DNA from 2 places in the Shewanella sp. 4_MG-2023 genome. Region 1 is predicted to be linked to the other one. Evidence: predicted binding sites of a transcription regulator. Region 1 holds the regulator's gene; the other holds the start of a gene.
The links. Region 1 encodes NrdR, which represses ribonucleotide reductase genes. Its sites were predicted from a motif close to AAACACNANATNTNGTGTTT; they were not measured.
Positions count from the first base shown of each region.

Region 2: nrdD (anaerobic ribonucleoside-triphosphate reductase) is a predicted target of NrdR. The motif match lies at 2,633-2,652, and genes of this name have one in related genera.

Region 1 covers NZ_JAUORL010000026.1:31,413-38,948, reverse strand. Annotated here, with positions in the region: gene Q4546_RS14265 (riboflavin synthase) at 1-47, opposite strand, end outside; gene ribD (bifunctional diaminohydroxyphosphoribosylaminopyrimidine deaminase/5-amino-6-(5-phosphoribosylamino)uracil reductase RibD) at 111-1,265, opposite strand; gene nrdR (transcriptional regulator NrdR) at 1,407-1,856, opposite strand; gene glyA (serine hydroxymethyltransferase) at 2,013-3,269, opposite strand; gene ettA (energy-dependent translational throttle protein EttA) at 3,833-5,500, shown strand; gene Q4546_RS14240 (hypothetical protein) at 6,042-7,196, shown strand.
Region 2 covers NZ_JAUORL010000008.1:68,640-76,175, forward strand. Annotated here, with positions in the region: gene nrdG (anaerobic ribonucleoside-triphosphate reductase-activating protein) at 1-305, opposite strand, end outside; gene nrdD (anaerobic ribonucleoside-triphosphate reductase) at 452-2,572, opposite strand; gene rssA (patatin-like phospholipase RssA) at 2,999-3,973, opposite strand; gene Q4546_RS06430 (DEAD/DEAH box helicase) at 4,092-5,459, shown strand; gene Q4546_RS06435 (DUF3010 family protein) at 5,539-5,976, shown strand; gene Q4546_RS06440 (M48 family metallopeptidase) at 6,078-6,761, shown strand; gene Q4546_RS06445 (HNH endonuclease) at 6,803-7,237, shown strand; gene Q4546_RS06450 (peptidoglycan DD-metalloendopeptidase family protein) at 7,298-7,536, opposite strand, start outside.

The DNA.
Region 1 (7,536 bases):
TCAACTTTTCTTAATGTACCTAGTGCTTCAATAATCCCAGTAAACATATTTACTCACTTGTTATCTTTTGGGCCACGCTTAGCATCGACCGATAGACAAAATTGCATTAGTTAATTCGCTGGCGAATTAAGCTTTAAAATCAGTCGTTGGTCTGTACCAATTCTGCGACAATCCGTTAATTGTACATCAGGAATCTGATCCATAGTTTGATAGTCGTCTAATTGCATCAAATTGCGTCCATGACTGCCTAATATTTTCATTGCTTGGTACAAATAAAGTGTATCAGCTAATTTACTTTGAATAACACTACCAGCAACGCTGGCACCAGCCTCGACTAATACTGAGTTACAATGCTGGCCTAAGTGTGTAAATAAAGCATGCAAATCAACTCGCCCATCGTTATTAGCCGCTATTGTGATAAAGCTAACATGGGACTTAAAATCTTGTTTTACTTCTGCTGGATAGTCGACACAAGACACCAGCAAAATCGGCGTTTCAATAGTAAACATTTTATAGTCGGCAGTCAGCCTTGCTTTACTATCAAGCACCACTCTTAAAGGCTGTTGAAGGTCAGACTCAGCAAGGCTGTTTTGTACACTAGCCAATTGCTCGTAGCGCACATTCAAAGAGGGGTCGTCAGCTAACACAGTTTCAACGCCAGTCACTAGCGCGCAATGACGGGCGCGCAGCTTTTGCACATCGGCTCTGGCTTCGGGGCCGGTTATCCACTTTGATACCCCATTCGATAGCGCGGTTTTACCATCCAAACTGGCTGCCAGCTTAATGGTGATTTCAGGTAATCCCGTAGTCATGCGTTTCATAAAGCCGATATTAAGTTGGCTTGCCGCAGCTGTTAGCAAACCCACATCAACTTTAATACCTGCCGCTTCAAGCATGCTAACGCCATTACCCGCCACTTGCGGATTCGCATCCATTTGCGCAATCACCACTCGCTTCACTTTGGCTGCAATTAATGCCTTAGCACATGGCGGGGTTTTGCCATAATGACTGCAGGGTTCAAGGGTGACATAGGCTGTAGCTTGAGGGAGTAGCTGTTGTAATTGTCGATTTTCGACATCTTTTAAGGCGTGAATTTCGGCGTGGGGGCCACCCGCTTTAATATGATAGCCTTGACCAATGATCTCGCCATTGGCGACAATCACACAACCCACATTAGGATTTGGACGTGTGGTATAACGGCCTTTTTCAGCTAATGAAATAGCAAGGCTCATCATTTCAATATCACATTTTGACCACTGAGACATAAAGACCTTCTAGAAACTAAAAAGCAGTCATTAAAATTCAGAACTGCTAAATAAGGTTAATCATTGGCAAGAATACAAAGTGCCAATACCAACAAATGTAAGACTGCAATTAATTAAAGACGGCAATAAAAATAAGCTAGATTATTTTTGCAGCTTGGCGATGGCTTCACCGAATTGGGAAACATCTTCAAAGGCGCGATAAACTGAAGCAAAACGGATATAGGCAACTTTATCTAGGATCATCAATTGATCCATCATCAAATTACCAATCATGGCCGAATCAATTTCACGCTCACCTGTTGCTCTAAGAGTGGACTTAATCTTACTTAACGCTTGCTCAATTTGATCGATTGAAACTGGGCGTTTTTCAACAGCCCGAAGCATGCCGCCACGCAGCTTATCTTCATCAAATGGTTGGCGAGTGCCATCTTGCTTGATCACCCGCGGCATGACTAATTCGGCGCCTTCAAAAGTGGTGAAGCGTTCATGACACTCAGTACATTCCCGGCGACGGCGCACTTGATGGCCTTCAGCCACGAGTCTTGAATCAATAACTTTCGTATCTGTCGCGCTACAAAATGGGCAATGCATATCCGCTCCTGAAATAAAAAACAAAATGGCCGTAAGCACTGAGTACTTACGACCATTGAAGTTTATCCTATTTACTTTACAAGGTTAACCTTATCGAAAAGATTATCCGCGTTAGTTAAATAGATCATTGTTTATGTTAATCAATCTCGGTTGACATTAACCGTAAACTGGGAACTTAGCGCATAATTCAAGCACTTGGTTTTTAACGCGCTCAATAGTAGCTTCGTTAGTGATGTCATCTAACACATCACACATCCAGTTAGTTAACTCTACCGATTCAGTTTCAGTGAAACCGCGGCGGGTAATAGCAGGAGAGCCAATACGTAAACCAGACGTCACAAACGGTGAACGTGGATCATTTGGTACTGAGTTTTTGTTAACTGTGATATTTGCATGACCTAGCGCAGCATCTGCGTCTTTACCAGTGATATCCTTGTTGATTAAATCAAGTAAGAATAAGTGGTTATCGGTGCCACCAGAAACAACATTGTAGCCACGCTCAATGAAGGTTTTCGCCATCACTTTCGCATTAGCAACCACTTGCTCTTGATAAGTGGTAAATTCAGGGTCTAATGCTTCTTTAAATGCTACCGCTTTGGCTGCAATAACGTGCATTAATGGGCCACCTTGGCCACCTGGGAATACTGCAGAGTTTAGTTTTTTATAGATAGCTTCATCGTTAATGGCAGATAAAATCAAACCACCACGAGGGCCCGCTAGGGTTTTATGGGTAGTGGTTGTCACAACGTGTGCATGAGGTAGCGGATTCGGGTAGATACCCGCAGCGACAAGACCGGCAACGTGCGCCATATCAACAAATAAGTAAGCACCGACTTTATCAGCGATTTCGCGGAATTTACCCCAATCGATAATGCCAGAATAAGCACTAAAGCCGGCGATAATCATTTTGGGTTTATGCTCAACCGCTAAACGCTCAACTTCTGCGTAATCAATTTTACCTGTTACTTCATCAATGCCGTACTGAACCGCATTGTATAACTTGCCAGAAAAGCTGACATGTGAACCATGAGTTAAGTGACCGCCGTGAGCAAGGCTCATACCTAAAACAGTATCACCGCCTTCTAAAAGCGCCATGAAAACTGCTGAGTTTGCTTGAGAACCAGAGTGAGGCTGAACGTTTGCGTATGTCGCGCCAAATAATTCTTTAGCACGAGAAATAGCTAATTCTTCAGCAATATCCACATGTTCACAACCACCGTAGTAACGCTTACCTGGGTAACCTTCAGCATACTTATTTGTTAGCTGTGAGCCTTGCGCTTCAAGTACACGAGGGCTGGTATAGTTTTCTGATGCGATTAATTCAATGTGCTCTTCTTGGCGACGAGTCTCATCTTCAATTGCTGCAAATAGTTGTGGATCATAATCTGCGATATTCATAGCTTTTTTCAGCATTACTCACTCCAGCTGTTAATTCTTATAGTAGGGTTGCGCGGTATGATACAGCGCAATTGATCACAATCCCAGCATTTGAAACATGAAATTAGTTGCAATTCGTCATGAACTGCACTTGTGTTAGTTGTATTTTCTTGTATGGAGTTGTTCGGCAATTGTATTTCATAGAAAAATCCAAATTAACGCTTAGTTTCATAACCTTGTGACAATTTTAAGAAAACTCTTTTCTAAAAAAATGAATCAACAAAAATAACAACGCGAACAGTGAAAATAGTCACGAATATCACTTTTTAACCCGCAAAATGCGGATTCAATGAAATAATCTTGAGTTAGCAACAAATTAATTAGATTGTCACGGCTCAATAAGCACTCCGCTTAATATTTCACAAAATCATCTTTATTAGCTGACAGAAACCCTGCTTAGTGACCACTAAAGCAACATAAGTCTCCTTCAAAAAAACCGTAAACAGCTAACGGCAAAAAGATCGGTTTTAAGTTGTTGCTCGATTCGAGTAGAATTAGTGCTATTCCTAGTTCGATCCCCCAGTCAAAGAGATATAAAAATGGCTCAGTTTGTATACAGCATGCTTAGAGTGGGCAAAATTGTTCCACCTAAAAAACAAATCCTTAAAGATATTTCCCTTAGTTTTTTCCCTGGCGCCAAGATTGGTGTACTGGGTTTAAACGGCTCAGGTAAATCAACGCTACTTCGTATCATGGCCGGTTTAGATACCGAAATCGAAGGTGAAGCTCGCCCGATGCAAGATTTAAAAATCGGCTACCTACCGCAAGAACCAAAGCTGGATGAATCGCAAACCGTACGTGAAGCGATCGAAGAAGCAGTCAGTGAAGCTAAAAATGCACTAACCCGTCTTGATGAAGTGTATGCACTTTACGCAGAACCTGATGCTGACTTTGATGCGCTTGCAAAAGAGCAAGGTCAACTTGAAGCCATTATTCAATCTCAAGATGCCCATAACCTTGATATGGTATTAGAGCGCGCCGCTAATGCACTGCGCTTGCCGGATTGGGATGAAAAAATCGCAGTGCTTTCGGGTGGTGAACGTCGCCGTGTCGCTATTTGTCGCTTACTGCTTGAAAAGCCAGACATGTTGTTACTCGATGAACCAACCAACCACTTGGATGCTGAATCAGTCGCTTGGCTTGAACGTTTCTTACAAGACTATACTGGCACCGTTGTGGCTATTACCCATGATAGATATTTCTTGGATAATGCTGCAGGTTGGATTTTAGAACTCGACCGTGGTGAAGGTATACCGTGGGAAGGCAACTATTCATCATGGCTTGAGCAAAAAGATGCCCGCCTGCAACAAGAGTCTGCCACTGAAAGCGCCCGCCAAAAAACCATTCAAAAAGAATTAGAATGGGTACGTCAAGGTGCTAAAGGTCGTCAATCAAAAGGCAAAGCCCGTATGGCTCGCTTTGAAGAATTGAACACCAATGATTACCAAAAACGAAATGAAACCAATGAGTTATTCATTCCACCTGGGCCACGTTTAGGTGATAAGGTTATTGAAGTAAATAACCTGACCAAATCATATGGTGACCGAGTATTGATTGATGACTTAACTTTCGCTGTTCCAAAAGGCGCGATTGTCGGTATCATCGGCGCCAACGGTGCAGGTAAATCGACACTATTCAAGATGATTTCAGGTGCAGAGCAACCGGATAGCGGCAGCATTGAAGTCGGCGAATCAGTGCAAATAGCCTCTGTTGAACAGTTCCGAGATTCAATGAATGATAAGAACACAGTTTGGCAAGAGATTTCAGACGGTCAAGATATCATGCGGATCAACAATACTGAGATCCCGAGTCGTGCATACGTAGGCCGCTTTAATTTCCGTGGTGGCGATCAGCAAAAAATCATTGGCACTCTTTCAGGTGGTGAGCGTAACCGGGTTCATTTAGCCAAACTACTGCAAGCTGGCGGCAACGTGTTATTACTCGATGAGCCAACCAATGACTTGGATGTTGAAACGCTGCGAGCACTAGAGGAAGCTTTATTAGAGTTCCCAGGTTGTGCCATGGTTATTTCCCATGACCGTTGGTTCCTAGACAGAATCGCTACCCATATTCTTGATTACCGTGATGAAGGCCAAGTGAACTTCTATGAAGGTAACTACAGTGAATATACCACTTGGCTGAAAGAAAACTTAGGTGCAGAAGCCATTGAGCCGCACCGCTTGAAATACAAACGTATTGCAAAATAACAATCGCGTCACTGCCGATATCTATCAATGGTGATGCAAGTTAATAAATGCTCCTTATGACTATTTACCCATATTTAAGTAAATAGTCTAAAGGAGCATTTTTATATCTCATGACTAAAAAATTCACTAAACAGGTTAAAGCTGCAGTTTTGTTGATTAATGTCATAAAAATGACACCATTAATTCATATCCAAAAACAATTGAAATATTAACAACTCGCCAAACTATATTGCAGCGGCGCCGTTATGTTCATGTTTATCCGCCCCTTGCCAAACTCATCATCCATATGGACTATTTTTACTAATTAACAACAGCTTAAAAATCATTTACAACTTATCCCTTAGTGTATAAAAATGGCCTAGATGAATTAATTTTCGTGAGCTGTGGCGATGTTGTAAAAAATACTCAAAAACAACAATCTATTTGTAAAGACATACCAACTTCAGTAATATAAAATTATTGACGGATTGTTTTACTGTTGACCATTTGTTATGGCGCAATTGCTATACACCAAAAAAATTAAGAAAAAACGGAGAAATCAGTGAGATATAGTCGAATAACATTTATGTTTTTATGCTTTTATGCAAGCAGCTCATTTGGTTTAGAAATTATTACCAGCAGTGAAACTAAAGCACTTGAAGAAATTGAGCAAAAATACAACATTGACAGCTTACTTATTTCTGCCAATGACAAGTTATCGACTCATAAGAAAAAAGAATCTGATTATCATGCTCTCAGTGTTGAAATAAAGAGTAAGAAAACTGAGTATGATCACGTTATCTCAAAACTACCGGCTAAAATTTTATCGCGCTCAAACATTAATGCTTATTACCAAGATATCGAAAAACTGGTGCTTAAAATTGACCAGTTAGAAACCAAATATGATATTGACGGCAAATCACTTCGTAGAGAGTACAAGACTATTATGGCCGAGTACGATGCCATTAATACTAAACGTACCGATAAAGATGAGCAGTTAGCCGCCTTAAAAAGTGATATTACCAAACGTCTAATCGCTGATGTATCAAAACCAGATACTGTCCAAACTGTTGATTTAGACGGTTCGACGTTATGTTCTAAATTCCAATCAATAAACGACTGTCTTAAAGATTCTGAAAATTACATTGTCACTAATACCATTAAAACGGATCCATTCTTAAATGATCGTAGCGTGTTGCTTTCATACGATGTTATTGATGCCAGCATGAACATGAGTGGTAATTTAAACTACAAGATCAAGATGGCCTTCAAGCCTTCTTATAACAGTAAAATTGATTCGCTCATTAATGAAAAGCTAGGGTTAAAATCAGCCATGATCACCTTAGTGAGTAATGTCGCTGCTGATTGGTTTATTGATGGGGTAAAAATCGGTACAGGCCGAGAATTATTTCATGAGGTGCCATTAGGGCAACATGGCATTTTGGCATCATACCAGTCTCAAGATAAATCGAGTGTTGAGTTCATTCAAGGAAACGGCGTTTTTAACTATAACTTCAATAATATGTCTCGACAAAATGACCTAGTCAGCTTGCCAAACAAAGACAGTAAAAAACAAGTTATAAAAATGAAGCCTAAACAGGTTAATACCAATAACCAAGCGAACGCCACCTCCAAAAAAAGCTTAACCGATAAAGGTTATGAATACTTTATGGGTATTGAACCCGCTAATAGTGAGCATGAAAAAAACTTCGACTAATAGCCCTATAAGCTGCGAGTAAAAAAAGCCATTTAGGTATTACCTAAGTGGCTTTTTTATTTAAGTGCATTTAGCTTAATGAGCTATTTTAATGAGAAGAATAACTAAGCCGCAGGTTGTTAATATCATAAGCTAGCAAATTGTCACAGTAACAATGTCGAACACCAAAAGTCACCAACAACATAAGCCAAGCTAATGTTATCTATTCATTACAAAATGATCGGCTAATCGCCTATAGTTGCAACGAACTGTCGATGAGCTTGTTATCGGAATGTTCAGTTACACTCTTATCTTCTTTGCTTTACATTCATTTACGCTTATATGGCTAATTATTTATTAA
Region 2 (7,536 bases), on a different contig from region 1:
CAAATGTCTTTATCTGGGCATTGTTGTTTTACCCGTTTAACCAAAGACAAAATGCTGTCGAGATTAGCTGGGAATAATGGGTCGCCACCAGAAAGTGATAAACCACGGCGCTTGATACGAGTATCATTTAAATCAGCAATAATTTGATCTTCCATCATTTGGCTAAATTCATGGCCTGAACGAGGATCCCAAGTAGACTGATTATAACAACCACGGCATTGATGCTCACAACCTGAAACAAACAAGGTCGCGCGGGTACCTGGGCCGTTGATCACATCGATAGGAAAATACTGATGGTAATTCATAATCACTTCTCTTACTGCTCATTGTCGCGTAAACACTCACGCTGTAAACCTATTTGCATCACTAAGGCCAAACCAAAACAAGGCGCTTAAAGCGCCTTGTTGGGTTAATCACGGAATTAGCTTTGCTAACTTCATGAATTTGCTATTTATAAATGCTTAACGCGGCGTTTAACTTCTTCTTGCTTACCATAGTTAAATGGTCTTGCATCAGGGCTGCCTAGATAACCACATACACGACGGGTTACCGACACACGGCTTGGCTCATGGTTGCCACATTTAGGGCACACAAAACCTTTACTGGTACAGTTAAACTCACCAACGTAACCACAGTCATAACATTCATCGATTGGGGTATTGGTACCGTAATAAGGCACTCTGGTGTAACTGTAATCCCAGACGTTTTCTAATGCTTCAATATTGTGCTGCATGTTCGGGAACTCACCGTAACAAATAAAGCCACCATTGGTGATTTCTGGGTACGGTAATTCAAACTCAATTTTATCGTATGGATTGACTTTCTTTTCGACGTCTAAATGGAAACTGTTAGTGTAGTAACCTTTATCAGTAACCCCTGCAACCACACCAAACTCTTTGGCATCTAGCTGGCAAAAACGACTACATAAGTTTTCACTTGGGGTGCTGTATAGGCTAAAGCCATAACCTGTTTCTTGTTTCCACGCTTCAGTCGCGCGCTTCATCACTGAGATAATTTCAATGGCTTTAGTGCGTAACAGCTCGCTATCAAACACGTGCTCATCAGTACCATAAAGTGCATTAATGGTTTCATGTAAGCCAATGTAGCCTAATGAGATTGACGCGCGGCCATTTTTAAAGATTTCAGACACATCATCATCTGCATTTAAACGAACACCACAAGCACCTTCCATATATAGGATTGGTGCAACACGCGCTTTTACACCCACTAAGCGGGCAATACGGGTATCGAGTGCTTTACGAGCGAGTGTCATTCTCTGTTCTAATAAGGCAAAGAAAGCGGTTTCGTCGCCCTTGGCTTCAATGGCGATTCTAGGTAAGTTTAAGCTGACAACACCTAAGTTGTTACGCCCTTCATGAATTAACTCACCATTTTCTTCATAAGTTCCTAAGAATGAACGACAACCCATTGGCGTTTTAAATGAACCAGTAACGCGTTCAACTTGTTCATAATTAAGAATATCTGGATACATGCGCATGGTGGCACACTCTAATGCTAACTTCTTCACATCGTAGTTAGCATCAGCAGCTTTATGATTTAGGCCATCACGAATAGCAAAAACCAGTTTTGGGAATACCGCTGTTTTACGGTTTTTACCTAGACCTGCCATACGTACTTTAAGAATCGACTTTTGAATTAAACGCGCTTCCCAGCACGAGCCTAAGCCAAAACCAAAGGTCACAAATGGCGTTTGGCCATTGGCGGTATGAAGGGTATTTACTTCATATTCTAAAGACTGGAATGCGTCGTAACATTCTTTTTCAGTTTGCGCCATGGCAAAGGCTTCAACATCTGCTACGCCCCACTCTTTACCGATAACCAACTGCTTTTGATAGCTCTTTTGAACGAACTCAGCTAATACTTCATCAATGCGGTTAATGGTGGTGCCGCCATAGATATGGCTAGCCACTTGGGCAATAATTTGCGCAGTTACTGCAGTCGCAGTTGAAATTGATTTAGGGGTGTCAATTTCAGCGTTACCCATTTTAAAACCATGGGTTAACATGCCAGCTAAATCAATTAGCATGCAGTTAAACATTGGGAAGAATGGTGCATAGTCTAAGTCGTGATAATGCAGTTGACCTGACTCATGTGCAGCAACAATATCTTTTGGCAATAGATGCGACTTGGCATAATGTTTGGCCACGATGCCAGCAAGTAAATCCCGTTGAGTTGGAATAACTTTAGCGTCTTTATTGGCATTTTCATTTAAAATCGACGCGTCGCTTTGTTCAACCAAACCACGAATTTCGCAGTTCAATTTACTTTTGGCTTCACGGCAAATATCACGGTCGTGACGATACTCAATATAATGACGCGCAACCTCTTTATGAGGACCTTCCATTAATAAGTTTTCAACTAAAGCTTGTAAATGATGGATCTCAACTTCTTCATCGTTAGCAACTTGATCTCTAATCACACAAGCGACTGTTGAAGCATAGTCTTCATCAGCACTACCTGTAGCAGTTTCCATTGCTGCAACAATGGCATCCTTGATCCGCGACTCATCAAATAGAGTACGACAACCGTCCCTTTTAATTACTACAGGCATTACTTTTACTCCTTTTATGCACAGGATATAAACACTATATATCCACACATAATTATCAACAAACACAATATATGGTGCATTAGGCAATAATAGGCACTAAAAATCCATGATCTAGATCATGTTTTGATGAAGGGGAACAAAATGAAAAAAATTACTGCCAAGCTCAACACTATTTAGAAAAGTTGAACTTGACCAGGTTATAAAAAGCAGCTACTGAGTGCTGAAACGCCTATAAATAGACTGCTATTTATTACAGATTTAAACTGGTAATTACAGATTTAAACTGGTAATTGCAGGCTTATACGAATAGTTATCACAGATTTATACAAATAGTTATCACAGATTTATACTGGTATATTGATGCTTAAACAGGTCATTTCAACCGTTAAAAATCAGTATGATTAAAGCAAAGCGCTTTAATTGGCGTTAATCATTTGGGCTAATACCAAGGGCTGCATAAATTAAATGCGCAGATTGGCGCACAGATTGACGGCCTGCTTCTATCGCTTCATCAGCACGATGAAACTCCATGGTACCGATATCAGCAAGCTGTGGCACTAAACACACATCCGGTGGATCGCCCATTAATCTGGCGCGTTTATGGCGCTGCTCTAAAATATCCATTGATTGCGACATCACCGCAATCATCCCAGGGTGAGATTTCGTGCTTGTGGAAAACTTTTCTGAAAAACTATTTATATACTCTTTACCTTTACCTAGCAGATCCATAAACGCCGACTCTGGCTCTTTGGCCACTAATTGCTTTTCAATTTCAGTGGGCGCACAGCTGGTCATTTGTTGAGGCAACATATGCATACTATTACGGCGGTGACCATTTAAGTCCACTGCAATCACTACATCAACGTCCATGGTGCGGCACATTGACACTGGCACAGGGTTTACCACTGCGCCATCCACTAACCAGCGATCATGCAATTGTACTGGGGGTAAAAAGCCCGGCATTGAACACGAGGCTCTTACCGCATGACGTAAATCGCCTTCTTTGAACCAAATTTCTTGGCCAGAATATAAATCGGTCGCCACTGCCGCAAACGGCTTTTGCAATTGCTCTATTTTTAGATCGCCTATTCGACCAGCTAAAACATCAAATACTTTTTCACCACTGATTAAGCCACCTTTGCGCCAGCTTAAATCCATTAAGCCTAAAACATCCCAACTAGAAAACCCACTCACCCACTCATGTAACTCTTCTAAATGATCATTAGCATAAGCTGCGCCCACCAGAGCCCCAACAGAGCAGCCAGCAATTTTTTCAGGGTGGATCCCCATGGCGGCCAGCTCTTTTATCACCCCAATATGAGCCCAGCCCTTAGCCGCGCCACTACCGAGGGCGATCCCAACACGAAGTGATGATTTATTTTCTTTTGAAGCCTTAGACATTTACCAAACCCTTAACCATTTTTGCACACCTAAGTAGCTTATCTTACGCTTAAGCTGTTGGCTATCAAGTCGCTTACACGTTATAATATCTGGCTATCATTTTTTAGGGGATTTACCTTTGTTATTTACCGATTTTTCTTTAGATAAACGCTTACTAGACAGTCTAAAGCATATGGGCATTTCTGAGCCAACAGAAATTCAGCAGCAAGCCCTGCCAATTGCCCTAGCGGGTAAAGATTTAATGGCATCATCTAAAACCGGTTCAGGTAAAACCCTGGCGTTTTTATTACCTGCTTTGCAGCGGGTAATATCGACTAGGGCCCTCTCTAAAAAAGACCCTCGCGTTCTGATTTTATTGCCAACCCGTGAACTTGCTCAGCAAGTCTATGGTCAATTACGTTTACTGGTTGCCAATACCCAATATAAAGCCATTAGTATTTTAGGTGGCGAGAACTTTAACGATCAAGCAAAATCGCTATCTCGTGACCCACACTTTATTGTGGCAACACCTGGGCGTATTGCCGATCATCTTCAACAGCGCCACTTATACCTAAATGGCTTAGAGTTACTGGTACTTGATGAAGCCGATCGCATGTTAGATCTTGGTTTTGCGCCACAACTTAAAGCCATTAATGACGCTGCAGATCATAAGCGCAGACAAACCTTGATGTTTTCAGCGACATTAGATCACGATGACATCAATGATATCGCCGCAACATTATTAAAGACCCCTAGCCATGTGGCTATTGGCGCATCGCATGCAGAGCATAAAGATATTGTTCAGCGCATCTTTTTAGTTGACCACCTTGATCACAAACAAGCCCTGCTGCAGCATATTTTAAAACATGAGCAACACAAGCAAGTGATCATTTTTACTGCAACTCGCTCAGACACTGACAGACTCGCCAAACTATTGTCTGCTGAAGGGCTAGAAACCGCTGCGCTCAGTGGTGACTTAAGTCAGTCAGCACGTAATCAAATTATGGACAAATTCAGCCGTGGCCAACAAAAGATTTTAGTCACCACAGATGTTGCTTCTCGCGGGTTAGACTTATTAAATGTGTCATTAGTAATTAACTTTGACATGCCAAAGTTTGCCGAAGAATATGTTCACCGTATTGGCCGTACTGGCCGCGCAGGCGCTAAAGGCGATGCTATTTCATTAGTAGGCCCGAAAGACTGGGATAGCTTTAAGAAAGTACAGGTGTTCTTACGTAAGAACTTTGACTTCTCAACTATCGCAGGCCTTGAAGCTAAATTTAAAGGCTTAAGAGACAATCCTAAGGCATCAAGCGCCAATGCAAAATCAGCTGATGCCAATACAGGTAATGCCAAGCGTGTCGCTAGCAAGAAGCCAAAAGTGGCGCCTAAACGCGACAAGCGCTTTGCCACCGGTATTGATATTGGTGACGCACCAATGCGCCGTAAAGCAAAACCAGCAAAAATTATCGAAACTGATGATTCAATTGTCAGTGACGAAGAATAACCGTAATTTTGACAGCATGAACATATTTGAGCACAGCTCAACAACATGCCAAATAAACTCGCTCTAAGTAAGGTATAACATGAAGATTTGTGGTGTAGAATTAAAAGGTGGCGAAGCCATCATCAGCTTATTAAATTATGAGAAAGAGTCATTCAACGTACCGGAATGTCGTCAAATCTCGTTCAGCATTTCAAAATCTGTTGAAACAGAATCAATTCGTGAATTTCATTTTGCTTTCCATAAATTAATGGAAGATTACAAAGTTGATGAAATCGTGATTATTGAACGTGAACAAAAAGGCAAGTTCTCCGGCTCTGCTACTAGCTTTAAACTTGAAGCAGCAATTCAAATTACTGAATTACCAGTAGCGATTATTAGCCCAGTGACTATCAAAGAAGAGCTAAAGCGTAATCCGCCACAAGCCGATCTTGATACCCTTGAGCTTAAACGTGTGCAATTACCTGCTTTTGAAGCCGCATACGCTCAGCAAAACCGCCACATGTATGGCAAAATCTAACTCAGTTTGAATTAGATTTTCTTGTGAGTAAGCTGCTTTATGGCCTGTTTGTGGGTAAAAGCAGCTTACTGATAAGCTTAAAGTAAGCAATAAATATCCCTATGAATTCAAGAAAATCCGCCTCATTTTCCACTCCTGTTACATCAAAAAAAGTCAGACCAAGTGCGCCGCCGCAAATGACGGTAAAAGCGGTTAATCAAGCTACAGCGACTAAACTGGCGGCTAAGCAAGCCCTAGCAAGCCTGGTAACCAGTGATGAGGTAAAGGCCAAAAAACAGCAAACAGCCCAGCTTAAATACATTGCCGGTTATTCAGCCCAAACCATCGAACAGGTAAAAGGCTATATTGCCAATGACAGCTTAGCTGCCGTGCTATTAAAGCGTTACCCAAGTGTGCACGATATACGCACTGATAAAGCGCTTTATGACTACACCATGGTGTTTAAACAGCAATTCTTAAAACAGTCTGCGCCGCTTTCTAAAGTGGTTTTTGACGACAAAATCACCCTCAGTCATCAAGCCTTAGGCCTACATACCTACGCCAATCGCGTACAAGGCAGTAAGGTCAAAGCTAAGAATGAAATTCGAATTTCATCACGACTACGCCATGTGCCTGAGCCATTACTGAGAATGGTGGTGGTGCACGAATTAGCCCACCTTAAAGAAAAAGATCACAACAAAGCTTTTTATCAACTGTGCGAATATATGACCAGCGATTACCACCAGCTGGAATTCGACTTACGCTTATTACTGACCTGTATTGAGCTAGGAAAAGCCCCTTATTAAGCTTAAGATATTCATAAACCTATTTTCTTAGGAGGGTATTAATGTATGTAGCAAGCTTTAGGGGCGACAATCGTCGCACTCGAAAATACAAAACCGAAAAAGCAGCCATGAAAGCCATTCGTAATTGGCTTAAGGATAATCAACTTAAAGGGTTTTCGGTGGGTTTGATGGGACCCGATCTGGCGCCATGCGAATTTAATGATTGGGAGTTAATCCCATTTGAAGAACCCAAATCGGTATCTTTTTATTCATCTCAAAAATGGTTAAGCCTGCGTCTAAACGCTTTTGAAAAGTACGGCTCAGTTTGTCAGTGCTGCGGCACTAGCCCACAACATGGCGCAGTCATGCACGTTGACCACATCAAACCTCGCTCCAAATATCCTGAACTTGCGCTCGATATCGATAACCTACAAGTGTTATGCGATCAATGTAACCTTGGTAAATCAAATCACTCAGAAACCAAATGGCGCAAATAAAAAACCACTTTCAAACGAATTAAAAGTGGTTTTAATTTAACGATAAAAAGATTAAATGGGTTAACCTAAATCCATCATCATTTGTTTGGTTTTCACCAGTTGCTTAAAGGCGTTCATTTGCTTTTTAGGCAATACAGAGGCTTCAATGATACTCACCTTCATTGGGTTAACTGGGCGACCATTAACATGAAACTCATAATGTAAATGTGGTCCCGTCACCCGACCTGTGCTGCCTGATAAGCCAATCACCTGCCCGCGTTTAACCCGCTGGCCTTTTCTGACCAAGAACTTCGACATAT